3 regions of the Vreelandella hamiltonii genome follow, and region 1 is predicted to be linked to each of the others. Evidence: riboswitches for the same ligand, from Rfam matches in the RefSeq annotation. Region 1 holds a riboswitch; each other region holds the start of a gene.
What was found. A riboswitch is a leader RNA that binds a small molecule or an ion and turns the genes downstream of it on or off. The one in region 1 is predicted to bind thiamine pyrophosphate.
Positions count from the first base shown of each region.

Region 2: another riboswitch for thiamine pyrophosphate. It lies ahead of IE061_RS06525 (SLC5/6 family protein); the one in region 1 lies ahead of thiM (hydroxyethylthiazole kinase).
Region 3: another riboswitch for thiamine pyrophosphate. It lies ahead of tenA (thiaminase II); the one in region 1 lies ahead of thiM (hydroxyethylthiazole kinase).

Region 1 is NZ_BMXO01000006.1:129,588-135,816, reverse strand. It holds gene IE061_RS08395 (LysR family transcriptional regulator) at 1-871, opposite strand, end outside; gene thiE (thiamine phosphate synthase) at 868-1,482, opposite strand; gene thiM (hydroxyethylthiazole kinase) at 1,472-2,281, opposite strand; TPP riboswitch at 2,308-2,399, opposite strand; gene IE061_RS08380 (hypothetical protein) at 2,448-2,792, opposite strand; gene IE061_RS08375 (DUF2237 family protein) at 2,913-3,287, opposite strand; gene gloA (lactoylglutathione lyase) at 3,494-4,027, shown strand; gene IE061_RS08365 (DUF6164 family protein) at 4,029-4,394, shown strand; gene IE061_RS08360 (cupin domain-containing protein) at 4,375-5,067, opposite strand; gene ampC (class C beta-lactamase) at 5,204-6,229, opposite strand, start outside.
Region 2 is NZ_BMXO01000004.1:151,540-157,768, forward strand. It holds gene IE061_RS06515 (magnesium transporter CorA family protein) at 1-365, opposite strand, end outside; gene IE061_RS06520 (diguanylate cyclase domain-containing protein) at 362-1,813, opposite strand; gene IE061_RS06525 (SLC5/6 family protein) at 1,898-3,289, opposite strand; TPP riboswitch at 3,279-3,382, opposite strand; gene IE061_RS06530 (hypothetical protein) at 3,683-4,372, shown strand; gene IE061_RS06535 (CoA-acylating methylmalonate-semialdehyde dehydrogenase) at 4,433-5,929, opposite strand; gene IE061_RS06540 (zinc-binding metallopeptidase family protein) at 6,153-6,229, shown strand, end outside.
Region 3 is NZ_BMXO01000001.1:346,213-352,441, reverse strand. It holds gene thiC (phosphomethylpyrimidine synthase ThiC) at 107-2,023, opposite strand; gene tenA (thiaminase II) at 2,049-2,717, opposite strand; TPP riboswitch at 2,803-2,934, opposite strand; gene IE061_RS01800 (SMI1/KNR4 family protein) at 3,322-3,882, shown strand; gene IE061_RS01795 (hypothetical protein) at 4,008-4,388, shown strand; gene IE061_RS01790 (DUF2971 domain-containing protein) at 4,469-5,362, shown strand; gene IE061_RS01785 (hypothetical protein) at 5,454-6,014, shown strand; gene IE061_RS01780 (hypothetical protein) at 6,100-6,229, shown strand, end outside.

The sequences.
Region 1 (6,229 bases):
GGTCGCCCCAGGCAACCGTCAACTGGTCGATCAGGCGTGCCACTTTGGCAGGCAAAAACTGCCGGGCAGGATAGAGCGCGTGGATGTCCAGGTACGTGGGAGGTATCTCCTGCAATAGCGGCACCAGGCGGCCCTGGGCGATGCTTTCGGTCACCAGGAAGCTGGGCTGATGGGCGATACCTAGCCCGGCTTCCGCGGCATGGGTCAGCATATCGCCGTTATTGCTCTCCAGCGGTCCGTCGACACTCAACCACTGCTGCCCCACGCGCCAGTCGCCGCTGTTCTGGCCGCTGCGATAGCGTAGGCAACGATGGTCGGCCAGCGCCTCCAGGCGGGTGGGAGTGCCGTGCTGTGCCAGGTAGTCAGGAGAGGCGCAGAACACCATCTGGCAGCGTGCCAGGCGCTTGGCCACCAGGCTGGAATCCGGCAGGCTGCCAATGCGAATGGCCAGGTCGTATCCCTCTTCGAGCAGGTCTACACGGCGGTCATTGAGGTCCAGGCGCACCTCCAGGTGGGGATGATCCCGCATGAAGCGAGCCACCTCGGGAGCCAGGTAGCGAGTGCCAAAGCTCATGGGCCCGTTGATGCGCAGTCGTCCGCTCACGCTTTGAAGGCCGCTACCCACTTCATTGGCAGCCTCCTCCAGAGCCAGCAGGATCGCCTGTGCGCGGGCCAGATAGCGCTCGCCTGCTTCCGTCAGGTGCAGCCGCCGGGTGGTGCGCTGTATCAGCCGCGCGCCCAGCGATTCCTCGAGCGCCATGACCCGGCGCGATAGCAAGGTGCGCGAGAGGTCCAGGGCCTCCGCCGCCCGCGTGTAACTGCCCAACTCGGCCACCTTGACGAAGGCTGTCAGCTGGTCGAACTGGGTCATGACCTGAAGAACGCCTGGGCCGCCTGACGTGGGTCAGGATGGCCGCAAATGGCCGAGATCACCGCGAGCCCGTGGGCACCGGCGGCTTTCACCTGGGCGGCGTGCTCGGCTTTCAAGCCACCGATGGCCACGCTGGGCAGCGGACAGGCACTGGCCAGTTGGGCCAGCCCGGTAAAACCGATGGGCTGCGCGTGGTCCTGCTTGCTCCCGGTGGCAAACACAGGCCCCAGCCCCACGTAATCCAGCAGCGCCACGGGGGCACGCTGCAACTGTTCCAGAGTATTGATGGAGAGCCCGATGATCGCCTGCTCGCCCAGTACCTGGCGGGCCTGCATCACGTCCGTATCGCTCTGGCCAACGTGCAAGCCGTCGGCACCGCTGGCGTGCGCCACGTTCAGCCGGTCATTGATGATCAGCGGCACTCCGCTACCTGCCAGCACTTCCTTGAGACGCTTGGCCTGGGCAATCATGGCCTCGTCGCTGGCCTGCTTGTCGCGTAGCTGGACCAGCGTGACGCCTCCTGCCACGGCGGCTTCCACGGTACGTTCCAGGCCCGTGGAGGCGCATAGCTGAGCATCCGTGACCAGGTAGAGCGTAAGATCAACCGACATGTAGGGTCTCCGAGTGAGGTAGTGCAGGCAGGTCATCTGCCGTGAGCGAGTACAGGGTATCCAGCAGCGCCACATAGAAACTGCCCGGCCCTTCGGCCTGCTGCCCGGCGTGGCTGCCTGCCAGATTAAAGTAGGTCAGGGCGCCGAGCGTGGCGGCCAGCGGGGCGTGACGGTTGGCCGCCACGAAACCGGCGACCAGCGCGCTGAGCCCGCAGCCCAGGGTGGTTACCCGTGGCATCAGCGGGTGGCCGCCGGTCAAACGATACAGCGACTGGCCATCGGTGACGATATCGGTGGCCCCGGTCATGGCGACGACACAGTGATACCGACGCGCCAGGGTGATGGCCGCTTGGGTGGCATCGTCGGTGCTGACCGTGGCATCCACGCCCCGGCCCTGGTGGGCAAGGCCGCTCAGCGCCATGATTTCCGAAGCATTGGCACGAATCACACTGGGCTGGTAAGCCAGCAGGGACAGGCAGGTTTGCTGGCGCAGCCGCGTGGCACCTACGGCAACCGGGTCCAGCACCCAGGGCACCGCGTGGGCCTGGGCTGATTGGGCGGCCAGCTGCATGGCTTCGGCCCAAGGAGTAGAGAGCGTACCGATGTTGATCGAGAGCGCTCCCGCGATGGCGGTAAATTCCGCCACTTCTTCCTGGGCATGCAGCATGGCGGGGGAGGCCCCGGCGGCCAGCAGCAGGTTGGCGGTACTGTTCATGGCAACGTAGTTGGTGATGCAGTGAACCAGCGGGGTCTGGTCACGCAGCGCGAGCAGCGTCTCGCGTGGGCTGGGTAGGGTCATGACTTCCTCCCGGCAGGGAGGTGGTGAATGGAAGCACCACGACTCCCTACGCCGGTGCTATCCGGTTCAGGTTCAAAGGGTGCTTCTCAGCCGCGTCGCGGCGCCCCTGTCGTAGGCGTACTATCCTCGGCCAGGCGGGATGTGTAAAGCCAATGGCGCGGAAAGATCAGCGAAACGCGATGCGTGTGCCGTAGGTCAGCATTTCATCGGGCGTCATGGCGCTGCCCGAGACGCCGATCATCTCGTCGCCACACTGGTCGGAACAGGTCAATACGCCGTGGGTCAGCCCCAGTTGCCCGAGGGTGTCGCGGATTTCGCCGGTGCCCAGAAACGTGCTGACTTGTCCCTGTGCATTGCTCAGGTCCGAGACGCCGTGGGCATGATGAAAGCGGACCTTGTAGATGCCATCCATCGAGACGACCTCCACGATGGGGGAAAAGCCGTTCTGTAGCGCGTTGGCCAACTGCTTCAACGTCAGGCGATCATCTAGCGTCATTTCAATGTCGGTCATGACACACTCCCAGGCTAACGATACGCGGAATGTACAGCTATAGAGATAGTAGTGTAGAAGAGTTGCATAGAAAATCCACTGCGACCAATGCCTGGGGAAGCGCCCCGCGCGCTGGCAGGCCTAGTGCACTGCATCCAGGGCGTGTTGTTGCAGTTTGATCAGCGGAATGATGTCCAGCGTGCGTGCATTGGTGCCTGACAGAATCACCGGCGGGGCCAGACCGACCTCTGCGGCTTCTGCCCAACGGTGGGCACACAGGCACCAGCGATCACCGGGCCGCAGGCCAGGAAAGCCGTACTCGGGGCGCGGGGTGACCAGGTCATTGCCCTGCGCGCGGGAAAACGCCAGGAACTCCTCGGTGACCATGGCACATACCGAATGAATCCCCACATCGTCGGTGCCGACCCGGCAAAAGCCATCACGATAAAACCCCGTCTTGGGCGAGTGACAGCAGGGGGTGAGCGGCTCACCCAGTACATTGAGATCACGTGACATGCGGCCTCCTCAGGCAGGGGCTAGAATTATCGCAGCGCCGCCCTCATACATGATCCAAGGGGCGGTAACGGCGGATTCGATGGGGTTCGCGTTAGCAGCAGCCTAAAGCCTTGTACATGGTATGGGCTTCGTCAAAGTATTTACGTACCAAAGTGCCTACTTGGGCACCAATTGCCAGATACATCACGCAGCAACAGGAGAAAGTCATGTCGTTTTCAGGTGAACAGCATCCCGGTGTTGCCCCTGCGGCTCCCCAGACCCAAGGGTTTCGGTTGAATCACACCATGCTGCGGGTCAAGGACCCGGAGCGCGCGCTGGCGTTCTATTCCCGCGTATTTGGCATGCAGGTGCTGCGGCGGCTGGATTTCGAAGAAATGCAGTTCTCGCTCTATTTTCTGGCCAACGTGGAAGCCGACGACCAGGTGCCGGAGGACCAGAACGCTCGCACCGCCTGGACTTTCAGCCAGAAGGGCCTGCTGGAACTGACCCACAACTGGGGCACCGAAACCGAGCAGGACTTTGCCTACCACGACGGCAATGCCGAGCCCCAGGGGTTTGGCCACATCTGCTTCAGCGTGCCGGACCTGGAGGCCGCCCAGGCCTGGTTCGACGAGCACGATGTCACCTTCGTGAAGCGTGCCGACCAGGGCAAGATGAAAGACGTCATTTTCGTCAAGGACGCGGATGGCTACTGGATCGAAGTGATTCAGGCGGATCGCATGGCGGCATTGGGCGGCTAACATGGCACATTTGCTGTTCCGGTTGCGCCACGTGACCGATGAAGAGGCCATGGAAGTGCGCCAACTGCTGGATGAACACGGCTTCGACGTGTATGAAACCCAGGCGGGGTTTTTCCGCCTGGGGGTCGATGCCATCTGGCTGCGCAACCCGGCCCAGCGAGACGACGCCGAGGCGCTGCTGGCGCAGTACCAGGTCGAACGCCAGGCCAGCGTGCGAAAGGCCCACCAGGAAGCGCTGGCCCGCAACGAAGCGCCGACCTGGGGGCGGCGTTTACGGGAGCAGCCGATTCAGATCGCGCTGGTGATGGTCGCCGTGATCCTGATCGCGCTGCTGACCCTGCTGCCGTTCATTGGGCTGGCGCGTTAGCCTGGCACACCGCATCCGTCAGGTGCCCGCGTTTCATGTACATCATGACGCCGTGCTCACCGGCCCGCAGCGATGGGGTGGCCCCAGGTGGGAAGCGGCACCAGCTGCCCTGCGGGTATTCGTTGCCCGCCTCGTAGAGCGAGCCTTCCAGTACCAGCAGTTCCAGCCCGCCCGGTAGCGCAGGGTAATCGATGGTCACCTCATGCTCCCAGCGTTCCAGGCTGACCCGCTCCTGCGCGTAGGTGTGCAGCATCTTGTAGCCGATGCCTGGCCGCCGGTCGGGCTGCCAGGGCAGGCGGTGGGCAGGAATGGCCAGCTGCAGCAGGTCGTTGTCATCGAATTGATGCAGTTTCACCAGAATCAGCGCCCCCTCTTCGCCAATATGGGGCGTATGGCCAGTGCCAATGGGATTGCGCAGGTAGCTGCCCGCAGGGTAGCGGCCATGTTCGTCGGCAAACACGCCCTCCAGCACCAGAATCTCTTCACCGCCGCCATGGGTATGGTGGCTGAACTGGCTGTGCGGCGCGTAACGTACCAGGCTGGTGGCGCGGGCGACTTCCTCGCCAATCCGGTCCAGCATCATACGTTCCACGCCTGCACTGGGCGACGCGACCCAGTGATACTGCTCCGGCGTCATACAGGCAAAGTGGCTAAAATCGGCGTTCAGGCGCATGGGCTTGGCTCTTTGCAATGAGTGAGATGAGCAGGGAGAGGGGCTAGTCTCCTTTATCAGCGCTGCAAAACGCAATCTTCCCTGATGCTTGACCTCGTCATTTGCAAACAAACCGCCGCTCGAAAGCGGCGGTTTTTCATTGCGGGGTGTCGGTCAGTGCACTGAGAATATGGTGAGTCGTCTCGATACGCGCCTGATTGGGGTAGTTGCGGTTTGCCAGCATCACCATAGCGATCTGCTCGCTGGGCACGAAGACCACATAGCCGCCGAAGCCATTGGTTGAGCCCGTCTTGTTGTAGTAGGCCGCTTGCCGAGGGGCCTGCGGTGGCGTGAGGCGATGTGCCGGGTTGGGCGCCAAAATCATCTCGAGCGAATTGCCTTCCAGCAGTGTCTCCAGGGTCACCGGGTAGTGATAATGCTCCCAGCCCAGGCCCTGGGTCATGGGGCCAACGTCGAAGTAGCCTGTGCGTGTCGTTGCCAAGGCGTCATCCAGCCGTTCCGTCGTGCCGCTGGCATTGGCCGGGTCTCGCATGTTCGCTTCCAGAAAGGTCAGCACGTCGGCGGCATTGGCTTTCAGCCCGTAGGCCTGGGCATCCAGCACGCCTGGATTCACCCGAATGGGCTCATCCTCCTTCGAGTAGCCATAGGCATAATGTGCCCGTTGCGCGTCGGGCACTTGAAAATGGGTGTGTTCGAGCCCGAGCGGTATGAACAGCGCTTCTTCCATCAGCGTCTCGAAAGGGCTGCCCAAACGTTGCGCGGTGAGATAGCCCAGCAAACCGATGCTCGGATTGGAATACAGACGTTGTGCCCCTGGAGCCGATTCGGGTTGCCATTGGCGATAGTAATCGATCATTTGCTCTTCTGATTGCACCGAGTCCGGAAACTGCAGCGGAAGCTCGCCTGCCGTGTAGGTGCCCAGTTCCAGCAGGGTGATCTCATCGAAGGCACTGCCTTCAAGGGCTGGCCAGTAGCCGCTGGCGGGGTCAGAGAGGGAAAGGGCACCGCTGGCCTGCGCGTAGCCCGCCAGGGCGGCCGTGAAAACCTTGCTGATGGAGCCTAGTTCGAAAAGCGTCTCATCCGTGACCGGTTCCTCCGTCTCCAGGTTTGCAAGCCCATAATTAAAGTAATACGGCTGCCCCTGAATGCTTAGCGCGACGGC
Region 2 (6,229 bases), on a different contig from region 1:
AGCAATCGCTCGATGCTCAGCGCATGGCCAGGATGCAGCGTGACCAGAAAGCGTTCACCAACGAAAAAGCACAGCTGCTGAGGCACGAAGTTGAGCTGAGCATCGAAGGAGGAAATGCCTCGGTAGATGATCAGCGTATGATTCTCGAACTCTTCGATCTTGGGTGGATGACGCACCTTGTGGGCATCCTGTATCGCCATGGGGTGGCACGCAAACCCTTCGAGCACCTCACGCTCGCTGGCTTCGCTTTCACCTTGCATGTCCACCCAGATATGCGCGCCCTCCAGGCGTTTCCAGGCATTGATCAGCGAGAGGTCGCCTTCGCGCACTTCTCCCTCGGGTATGGTCATCAGACATCGAATCATGTGCTTTCCTTGACTTCGCTGGCGTTGGTTGACGGCAGCACAGGGCTTGCTAGCCGCGCCTGCGCCTTGCCTGCCCGTTTGGCTTCATACATCGCCACATCGGCTCGTTTCAACAGTTCCTGAGGGGTTTCTTCTCCGCCAGGCACATACTCGGCCACGCCGATACTGGTACTGACCTCGAGCACTATGTCGCCCATGGTCAGCGGATCTTCAATAGTGCGGATCAGCTTCTGCGCCAGCGGTTCGATGGCGTCGTTGTCCATGTTCTCCAGTATCAGCACAAACTCATCCCCTGCCCAACGGGCCACGAAGTCCGTTTCACGCAGCGCGGCTTGCAAGCGTCTGGCGATGTCGCGCAGCAGCTCATCGCCCATGGCATGTCCATACAGGTCATTGATTCGTTTGAACCCATCCAGGTCGAGAAACATGACCGCCAGCGGTACGAGACTCCGCCGAGTACGCGCCATGGCCTCTGGCAAGCGTTCGTCGAGGGCGCGGCGGTTAGGCAGCTCCGTCAAGACATCTTGTCTGGCCTCCTGGTCTCGCAGGCGCGCCAACTGCTGACGCTCGGTAATGTCATGGATGAACAGGCTGCGTCGCCATCGCCCACTGAGTTCGTAGCGCTGGTGGCGAATCTCTACCGGCAAGCGCCCACCATCTCGACGCCGGGCTTCCCATTCAATGGGTGAAGGATCGTCCTGCCCGGGCACGCCTGCAGGAAACATCAGATCGGTAATGGGGCGGGCCAACGCCTCCTTGCGCGACCAGCCGAACATGGCTTGTGCGGCGCGATTCCAGTCCAGCACCCGGCCACGATCATCGATACTCAGGTAGGCATCGTAAGCCGACTCGATGACCAGGTTGAGCTCGCGGGTACGTCGCTCGATCTGCTGCTCCAGACTACGATGCAGCGCCGCAAGGTCGCGTTTGAAGCTGGCATTGCGCTTCTCTTGCTGAATCAAGCGCTCGCGCAAATGAATTTCACCGGACACCACATCGGCCAGGTCCTGTAGCGCGGTGAACTCCTGGGGGGTTAGTTCGCGGGGCCGGGTATCCATGGCACACAGGGAGCCCAACACCAGCCCCTGGGTGGTTTTCAGAGGGATGCCGACGTAGAAGCGGATGCCGTCGGGTTTGATGACATAAGGGTTACTGGCAAAGCGCGGATCCTGCAGCGCATCGTTGACGACCAGCGGCGCTTCCGCCAGCACGGTATAGGCACAAAACGCCACGTCGCGGGGAGTTTCCGAAAGCTCCAGCCCCACCTGAGACTTGAACCACTGTCGGTCGGTATCCACGAGTGTCACCGTGGAGAGTGGTACCCTCAACAGCACGGTGACCAACCGAGTCACTCGGTCGAATACCGGCTCATTGGGGGTGTCCAGTAACGCCAGCTCTTGTAAAGCAGCAATACGCAACGCTTCATTGGATGGCAACAGGTGGCTCATGGTGGTTAAACCCGATATATAGTTAACACTCCTTTGTGTATTTCAAACCCCTTCGTCATCATAGCGCGAAACTGCACAGCCTGCCTAACGCGTTGATTTTTTTAACACCTTGCCTGAAGGGAGCCACCACGCCACGAGGATACTCACCAGGCTCGAGAGCAGCAGCGCCCCCACGAAGGGACCGAGGGTAGGAATACTGCCAGGAAACGTGGCGGCCATGATGCCTGCCATCAAGGAGCCTTGCCCCAGCCAGCCCGGCAATACTGCCCCCACCAGCCCCGCCACGCCACCGCTGATCGCCGCCAGCGGCGACATGCGTTGCCACAGGCCCAGCAGCACTGGCACCACGATGGCCGCACACAGCAAGTCGGCTATCAAAAACAGCCTCAGTACCGATAGCCCTTGCAAGGCGATGAGGATCACCGGCACCATCAGCAGCACCGTGATCCAGCGCGCTGCATGCAACGCTTTTGGCTGATCTCCCGTTGCCCACAGCGAGGCAATGCCGTTTTGCAACGTATCCACGCTGGAAGTCACCAGCGTGACGGCTAGCACCAGAGCCGGGAGTGTGATCCAGACAGGAGCCTCTGCCAACAGGGCAAAAAAGGGCATCGGTGGCTCGCCCAGGCTCACCCCACTGAGTGCCGCCATCATGCCGACACCACCAATCACCATGACCACCAGCACCGTCATGACGGCCCCCAGCCACGCGCCACGGCCAAGACTGGCGCTATCCTGAGCCGCCCAGAGCCGCTGCCAGTAGCCCTGGTGAAACAAATTGGCCGCGGTCACGGCAATGATCAGCGTCAGCGCCACGCTCAGCGACGCCCCGAGGGGGACGTCCGGTAGCGCCGCATCGCTGGGCATGGAAGGCAGGCGCCATAACGTGACGCCCGCCACGGCGCATAACAGTATCAAGAGCAGCCAGGCCTGCCAGCGGTCGGTGGCCAAACTGGCGCGCAGGCCACCGAGCACGGTATAGATGAGGGTCGTCAGCGCCACACCAATGATGACCCAGGCAGGCGGAACGTCTGACAGTAGCGCGGTAATGGCGCCGATGGCCGTCAGCTCAGCTGCCAGAAAGCACCCCATATACGCCACGGAGGCAAGCGTGACATAGTGACGGACCCCCTTGCCATAACACGCTTCGGCAAACTCGGCGATACTGCGCCCGGCGGGTAGCGCACGACGTATTCTGGGGCCATAAAGCCCCAGCACCAGGAAGGGCAGCGCCGAGCCCACGGCATAGCCCAGCAGCGCCACCGGCCCCACGAAGGCGCCAATTTCAGGCGGCGCAAAGAGAATCCAGGCCCCCATTCCCGAGGCCAGAAAAGAGAACCCCAGGGTCGTTGCCGTTTGCGAGTTGCGCGCCGTGACGTAGTCATCCAGCGAGCTTCCCCCAAAACGCGCCCGAAGGCCTAAAAATGCAAAGCAGCACAGCGCTGCGCCCAGCACTGCAGACGTCAGGTACGGCATGTCGCGCTTCCTCCGCCGGTACTATCCGGATCAGGTTCCAGGGTCTGCATGACGTGCATTCTCAGCCCACGAAGGGCTCCCCTGGCGACAGTGAATGAAGGCGGTATCTTCACTGAAAGGAGCGCCCTGGTAAAGCGCTGCCGTGCGTTATGCGCCCTTGCCTAGGCAGGTTTGGGCACGCGCCCCATCAGGTAGAACTCCGAGTAATGACGCAGACATGCTTACCTCTTTTTTGTCGTGTTGATAAACGCCTTGCGCGATACGGGGTCATGGTTAACAAAATGCTAACGGATTAGACTTTCATTACACCTTGAGGCTCGCCATACTCTTATCGACTGTATTTCATAAAAAAGGCAGCGTTGAGCAAACGGCGTCTGTAACAGGGAAACCACCATGTCTTATTCTGAAGCAAGAGAGCACACGCCGGGGCGTTTGCATGCATTGTTCGCCGACCCTTACCGTGCGTTCGAAAACGACACGGATGAACGCCAGCTGCATATCCGTATCATGCTTCATGCCTTATTGGCCCGCCCCATCGCCCGGGGTCAAATTACGCTACGTGTCATTCACGGCTGGGAGAACGGCGGTTTCGAGCCAGCCGACCTGCAACATGCGGACTTCCATCTCAACAGCCTGGCAGATTTTCATGCTGCTGCTGCGCGCTTTACGGCGGCGAATCAGCAAAATGCACCGCTGCCCGCCGATGGCAGCGCCATTCTGGCAGAACCGCTGGCCGACGCCATTGCCGATGCCGAGGCCGAAGGTCTGGTCTTGAACGAAGACATTCGAGAAACACCCGCTCGCTGGCAAGCGTTCGAAGGGGGGTTAGCGCTGTACACGCTGTTCAAGATGTATCACCGCCTGGTGTACGGCGAAGACGACACCTATCGCTGCTCTCAGTGCGAAACTCCCCACGGGCTGCGAGAAATCCATGAGTTCCATCTTGAAGAGGGCGAGTTTGCACTCCTTGCGCCACTCAACGATGAACAGGATGCTCCTTACCTGCTGGTGCTGCATGAAAGCCAACTGGAGCCTATAGAACAGCTCCTGCGCGACAGCCTGCCACTTTTCGAACCCGTCTGATCCCCAGGGGCCCTCTGCCGTGGCAGAGGGCCCCTGATGCGTCAGCGGTTCGCCAAATATCTAGAGCGCAATGGTGCTATTGATGCCGCTGGAGACGTTTTCGGGCTCGAACCAGCGTGCGGTCACCGTTTTGGTTTGCGTCCAGAACGCGATGGCCTGCTTGCCGTTGGGGCCCAAATCCCCCAGTTTGGAAGCCCGAGAGCCGGTGAAGCTGAAATAGGCCACCGGCACCGGAATCGGCACGTTGATACCGATCTGACCAACGTCGATATCGGTTTCGAATCGGCGCGCCACCCAGCCCGAGTTGGTGAAAATCGACGTGCCGTTGCCGTTCGGGTTGGCGTTGATGAAGTCGATGGCATCATCCAGCGTCTCGACCCCCACCACGCATAGCACCGGACCGAATATTTCTTCCCGGTAAATGGTCATCTCCGGCGTGACGTTGGCAAACAGCGTCGGCCCCACGAAGTTGCCCTCCGGATACCCTTCTACTGTGTAGCCTCGGCCATCCACCAGCAGCGTGGCCCCCTCTTTTTCACCGGCGGTGATCAAGCGCTCGACACGCTCCTTGGCCTGAGGAGACACCAGCGGCCCCAGGTCGGCATCCCGCTGGGTACCGGGGCCGACCTTCATGCTACGGGCGCCTGCTTCGATATCGCTCAGCCACTCCTGCGCCTCGCCTACCAGCACCACCACCGAGTTGGCCATACAGCGCTGACCCGCTGCCCCAAAGGCCGACCCCAGCAGGCTGTCGATGGCCTGACTACGGTTGGCATCCGGCATCACCACACAGTGGTTCTTGGCCCCCATCATGGACTGCATACGCTTACCTGCCGCCGCCGCACGGCCATACAGCAGCGATCCCACATGGGTAGAGCCAATGAACGACAGCGCCTTGATGTCCTGATGGTCGGCAATCTGGTTGGCAACTTCGGGCCCGCCATGCACCACGTTGAGCACGCCCGCCGGAATACCCGCCTCATGGGCCAGTTCCACCAGCCGCATGGTCGAGCTGGGGTCCTGCTCGGAAGGCTTCAGAACGAACGTATTGCCCGTGGCAATGGCCAGCGGAAACATGAAGCAAGGCAGCATGATGGGGAAGTTGAACGCCGTGATCCCGGCGCCCACGCCCAGCGGCTGATGCATGGTATACACATCGACCTCATTGGCCGCGTTTTCGGCGAGTTCACCCAGTTGCAGAGACGCAATCGAGCAGGCGTGCTCGACCACTTCCAGCCCGCGGCCTACTTCGCCTTCTGCGTCAGGCAGCGTCTTGCCATGCTCTTCGGTGATCAGCGCGGCGAGTTCCGCGGTATGCTCACGAATCAGGGCCTGAAGTTTCAGCATGATGCGCATGCGCTTGCCCAGCGGCACCTTGCGCCACTCCTTGAACGCGGTTTTGGCACTGGCAATGGCACGCTCTACCTCGTCAGGGGTACAGAAAGGCACCCGGGCCACGACCTGCTGGGTCGCCGGATTGACGACATCGCGCCACTCCTGGCTTTGCGACTCGACCGGCTGGCCATCGATATACATGGGTATCTGGCGAACGGACATACAGACGTTCCTCGTGGTTGTGTTTGTTATGGGGTTGAATAAGGAGCCCCTAGGGTATATCAGCAAGTTGACGTAAACGTCAATTAGCCACTCGATAAAGCTAAATTCACCGCACTGGGGAAATAGCCTTTCCCTCAAGGAAAGAGCCTCGCTATGCTGTCAGGGCGCCTTCTCAACCTGCCTATCGACGATGCATAACGTGGCTTTCCACAAGGAGGTATCCATGCAAGCGTTCAATTGCCAGTGCGGCAACCCGCTGTTCTTCGAGAACACCCATTGTGTTGCCTGTGAGTCGGAAGT
Region 3 (6,229 bases), on a different contig from region 1:
CTTGATTGAATGTATATGTTATAACATAACAACAAAGGGGCCGAACATGAAAGAGGTCGAACATCCAGTGGGTTGCTCCCCCCGCCCGCAGGCGGGGGGAGAGCGGTCACACCTCCTGGTACAGCTCGCTGCCTTCCCGGCGGAATTTCTCCGCCTGCTCCTGCATGCCGCGCTTCACCGCCTCGGCGTCGCTTTCGCTGGCGTTTTCCGGGGTGCGGTCGCGGTAGGTGTCGCGCACTTCCTGGCTGATCTTCATCGAGCAGAACTTCGGCCCGCACATGGAGCAGAAGTGGGCCACCTTGGCGGAATCCTTCGGCAGGGTTTCATCGTGGAATTCCCGGGCGGTGTCCGGGTCCAGGCCCAGGTTGAACTGGTCTTCCCAGCGGAACTCGAAGCGCGCCTTGGAGAGCGCGTTATCGCGCCGCTGCGCCGCCGGGTGGCCCTTGGCCAAATCCGCCGCGTGGGCGGCAATCTTGTAGGTGATGATGCCGGTTTTCACGTCATCCTTGTTGGGCAGGCCCAGGTGCTCTTTCGGCGTTACGTAGCAGAGCATGGCGCAGCCAAACCAGCCAATCATCGCCGCCCCAATGCCAGAGGTAATGTGGTCGTAGCCGGGGGCGATATCCGTCACCAGCGGGCCGAGGGTATAGAAGGGCGCTTCGTCGCAGTACTCCAGCTGCTTGTCCATGTTCTCCTTCACCAGGTGCATGGGCACGTGGCCGGGGCCTTCGATCATCACCTGCACGTCGTGTTTCCAGGCAATGTGGGTGAGTTCGCCCAGGGTTTTCAGCTCCGCCATTTGCGCTTCGTCGTTGGCATCGGCAATGGAGCCGGGGCGCAGGCCGTCGCCCAGCGAGAACGCCACATCGTACTGCTTGCAGATCTCGCAGATCTCCTCGAAATGGGTGTACAGGAAGCTCTCCTGATGGTGATACAAGCACCACTTCGCCATGATGGAACCGCCACGGCTGACGATGCCGGTGACGCGGTTGGCGGTGAGCGGCACGTAGCGCAGCAGTACCCCGGCGTGGATAGTGAAGTAATCCACCCCCTGTTCCGCCTGCTCGATCAGCGTATCGCGGAAGATCTCCCAGGTGAGGTTCTCGGCAATGCCGTTGACCTTCTCCAGCGCCTGATAGATGGGCACCGTGCCAATCGGCACCGGCGAGTTGCGGATGATCCACTCGCGGGTTTCATGGATGTTCTGGCCGGTGGAGAGATCCATGATGGTATCCGCGCCCCAGCGGATGCCCCAGGTCATCTTGTCCACTTCCTCTTCGATGGAAGAGGTGACCGCCGAGTTGCCCAGGTTGCCGTTGATCTTCACCAGGAAGTTGCGGCCAATGATCATCGGCTCGCTTTCCGGGTGGTTGATGTTGTTGGGAATGATCGCCCGGCCACGGGCCACCTCATCGCGCACGAACTCCGGCGTGATCTCCTTGGGCAAGCTGGCGCCGAAGCTCTGGCCCGCATGCTGATGGCCCAGAATGCGCTCTACTTCTGCCGTTCCCAACGCCTGGCGGCGCTGGTTTTCCCGCAGGGCGATAAATTCCATTTCCGGCGTGATGATGCCCTGGCGGGCGTAGTGCAGCTGGGTCACGTTCTTGCCCGCTTTCGCCCGGCGGGGTGTGCGGGTCAAATCAAAGCGCAGCTGGGCAAGGGTAGGGTCGTTGGCGCGGCGCTGGCCATACTGGCTGGTGGGGCCATCCAAAAACTCGGTGTCATTGCGCTCTTCGATCCAGGCCCGGCGCAGCTCCGGCAGGCCCTGGCGCAAATCGATGCAGGCGTTGGGGTCGGTGTAGGGGCCGGAAGTGTCGTACACCAGCAGCGGCGGGTTCTGCTCATCCACGCCGCTGGTTTTGGTGGGCGAGAGGGTAATTTCCCGAAACGGCACGCGAATATCCGGCCGTGAGCCTTCCACGTACACCTTGCGCGAGCCGGGCAGTGGGGCCACGGCGGCGGCATCGACCTGGGCGGTTTCGGCTAAAAAGTGCGCGGTTCTGCTTTTGACGGTCTTGGTCATGACGGTTGCTCTGTGTTGTAGGAGGTTATTCAGAAAGGTCTAAACCCATCTGCCAGAAGTCGATTTCCAGGCGGGTGGCATCGCGGAAGATCTTGCTCAGCTCAGCAAAACGGGCAGGGGTGACATCCGCCAGGCGGGCATCGAGCCACGCAAGCTCGGCCTGCATGGCGGCCTGGAACTCCTCGCCTTCGTACATGGCGATCCAGGCATCGAAAGGATTCTGCTCGCCGCGCAGCGTAGAGGGCTGCGCGTTCAGCCAGTTGGCGATTTCGCCGTAGCCCACCAGGCACGGGGCCAGCGCCACGTGCAAATCGAGCAGGTCGCCGCGGTTGCCGGTGTCCAGCACATAGCGGGTGTAGGCCAGCGTAGCGCGGGCTTCGGGAAGTTCGGCAAGCTCCTGCTCGCTGATGCCCCACTCCTGGCAAAAGCCCACGTGCAGGCCCAGCTCCACATCCACGATGGCTTTCAGGCCCTCGTGGGCTTGGCGCAAATCCGCCAAGGTAGGGCTTTTGTAAGTGGCCAGCGCGTAGGCGCGGGCGAAGTGGATCAAGAACAGGTAATCCTGCTTCAGGTAGTGGCGAAACGACGCCTCAGGCAGCGTGGCGTTGCCCAGCTGACGCACGAAATCGTGCTCGATGTAAGCGCGCCAATCGTTCTGGCAAGCGGTGGTGAGATCGGTAAAGCGGTAGCCCATATTGAATGCCTCCGGTGGTACAGCGAACCGGCGCACGGGCGAAAGGAGAGTGAGTTGGGGCAAGGTATCAGGTGAACACGGCGCACCCCAACCACCGCTTGATTCCTACGCCGGTACTAGCCGGATCAGGTTCAACGGGCCCCGCCGTGACGACTTGCTGTAGCAGCCAGCCGTATAGCGATCTCAGCCGGTTCCACCGGCACCCCGTCAAGCAGTATTCAGCGCAGTGTAGGAGGCGGGTGGGGGAGATGCAAGGGGGCGTATTTTATTGGGCGCACAGAGGTGGTCTGCCGTGAGAGCAATAAACGACAAGAAAAAGGCGATGGCGTTGAGTGCTTGACCCCCATGGTTACCTTGACGCGTTCCATCAGTTTCATGAGGAAATGGCTCCATATTGCTGTTTATAAAAACAGTAATATTGAGGTGAGTAAAACGCGCAAGCCCGAGAATTTTGGCTACATCGCCAAAATTCTCTTTGCACGCTGTAGAATCAATGAGGTAGATTCAATTTGGTGGCTATGAAACCTCAGTCATTGTGATGTCACGTTCATTGAGGTTTCATGGCAGGACGTATAATCACTGTTAGGTGCGCGAGTATCAAAGTATGAGATGTTGTAGCAGAGAACTCAAAAATCCAGACATCGTTGACGGAACTGCATACTTTGTTTGCCCTGAATGCGGTGGTGTTCGAGAAGTTGAAAACTATCGAGTTTACACGCACGAAGAAGCTCTTAGTTACTTCAAGGAAAAATATGGATTCACACTACCTAAAGAGTATGTGAAATTCTCCGAATCAGAAGAAACTAAGGTAGTTAAACTCCCGTCTTGTGAAAACGAAACTCTACAATACTATTTTGGTGAAGGCTTTTACGAAATTGGCACGTTTGCAAGCGTAGATCCTAATTCGGAATACTCAATATATAGCTCCATAAGCTCTGGCAGAGAGTGGGGCCTTCCGGAAACATATGTGCCGCTAGAAGGTGATGGCCATACATGGTTGGCCCTAGACTATGGAGATTCTTTTACTGAACCCAAGGTTATTGTCACAGAGACGGATGAAGGCAATAGTCTAGTTGTGGCAAATACTTTTAATGAGTTTGTATCAAATCTCCTTCAATATGAAGAGGTTTATGATTTAAATGGTAATGTAATCTACAGTGAATAAAGCACCTAACAAGTCAAAGCACGCGGACTTGGTAAAGCTGTCACCTTTTTCGCTTGCGCAAAAAAGCCGCCAACTTCACTAATCCGGTGTTTGAGGCGTTAGCACTACAACCCAAAGGAGAGAGAATGGACACTTTTAAAGCATCAGTACAATACAATGACATGAAAGGTAGCGCAGCTGCCGACCGCGCGGATAAAGAGAATGCAGCAAAGTGGCTCAAAGACAATGACTTGATCAGCGACGAAGAGTTTGTTGTAGGCGTCAAAATGTGGGCTGGAGAGAATCATGGCACCCATAAGGATCCAGTTTACGTTACGTTCTTCGTGACCGACCTGAAGGGGCACCCTGATCTTCCTTCTTTGCTTGCTGCTAGTGGTGATGTAATAGAAGCAAGGCGCGTACGCGTGGATATGAACCTCGTTGACTTCTTCGGTCTGTTCAAACGACTGGAAATTACTTTGTCGAATGGCGGCATGCTAGAAGGAAAGTCTTATCCGTATGAATAGGCAGTGTGCTAACAAACGCGTTAAAGGCGACGCTCGTACCTCGCGCGCTTTACGCGGGCGTTAACACTCAAGGAGAGACTGTGCCTCTATACAAGTATTTGACACCTGAGAATACGTTGAGGGTTTTGGATGGGAGTGTCAGATTTACTCAACCTGGGGCTTTCAATGACCCGTTTGAAATGGTTCCAGAATTACATGTTCCGGAGGATTTCGAACCCAAAGATATCTCTATCAGCTTTGACGTACTTGCACCAAGAAGGCAGCCAAGTGTTGGAGAATTACCAATTGACTTTGAGTCTGACCATTGCAATGACATCAACTCCAGAAAGATTTTAAGCTCTCTGAATCAGTCCGTTGGTATTCTATGTTTATCTAAAAATGAGTCATCTCTGCTAATGTGGTCACATTATGCAGATGAGTACTCAGGAGCTGTTATTGAGTTTGACGAAGAACATGAATTTTTTACGGGCCTATTTAATATAGAGTATCGAGAGCAAAGACCTAAAAAGGACATTAGTGCTTATTTAAGTGGTGAATCTCCAATTCCTATAGCCGAGCTTTGTGTAAAGCCCAAAGATTGGGAATATGAGCAAGAATATAGAATTGTTAGAAATCTCTCTGATTGCAAGAAGGTTGGTGATTATAAGGGCTTTCCAGTTTATGTAATGAATGTCCCAATGGATGCGATAAAGTCCATCACTCTTGGTGAAAGAATGCCTCTAGAGCGCCAAAGAGAGATTTGGAACAAAATCAAGAATACAAAGATTGCATTGAATCTGGCTGCTATCGCCAACTGGGGTTACGAGTTTAGAAAAGAATCAATTAAGTATAATCTTCCTGCTTCTGAAATGAACCCTTTGATAAGTCCGAGAACAGCCCATGTATTTTCTGAACTTGAAAATGAGTTTGGTGAAATAGCTCGATGGATGATAAAAGAGCATAAGTTGAGCGATGTTGCTAACCATACATTGTAAAGTGTTAACAAACGCAAGCAGTCGGAAAATTTACTCGCTAGCGCTCCTAAATTTCCGCTGTTGCGGGCGTTAAATACCAAGGAGAGTGTAGGTGTACGAGTCAAATTTTTTAGATGCGCTGGAACGAACAACACGCTTTGGCCTGAACGCTCCGGGCGTTGAATTAAGTGATACCCGTTTTCTGACCCAAGAGGCCTTAAGCTGCCTTCCAATTGCGATACGAGACATTATGGGCGAGTTGAGCGAAGAGGATGTCGTGGCTCAGTGTCTCTCGCTTCATATGAGGCTAAAACCGGTTATCGAAAAAATTCTGCGTTGTGACGCCTACTACACCATCGGTTGGGTGAGCCTTGAAAAAAGCGAAATGTTCAAGCAGACAGAGGAAAGCTTGTCCGAGATGCTCAAGCGCGGTATCAACGGCCCTAGTATAAATATCCATGCGTGGCTGACCCTTCCCTCACTGGAGATATTGGACTTCTCTCTTCCAACGACTTACGCAAAGATTCATGGTCTTGAGGACGGCAAAGGTGCGGTAGTCTCAAAACATCCATCAGAGCTCACCGGTGGCATGATGTATCAGCCGATGTTAGTTGGTGAGGAGTTCCTATCGAAATCGGGCGCCATGAGGTTCTTCGCCACGTATAGTATTTAACAAGCGCATGTTGCCGGACTGGTTTTTCGCTGCGCTCCAAAGCAGCCGCAAATGCGAACGTTATGCCTCAGGAGACTAATCACCGATGGATCAAGATTGGATTCTTCAAAAGAAGAAGACCCGTCGTACATTTTCTAAATCGACTTGGGTACCTTTGCGAGCTTCTGTAGAGAACGAGAACGGCAACGTTAAAAACATAGGTTATAGCAACGAGT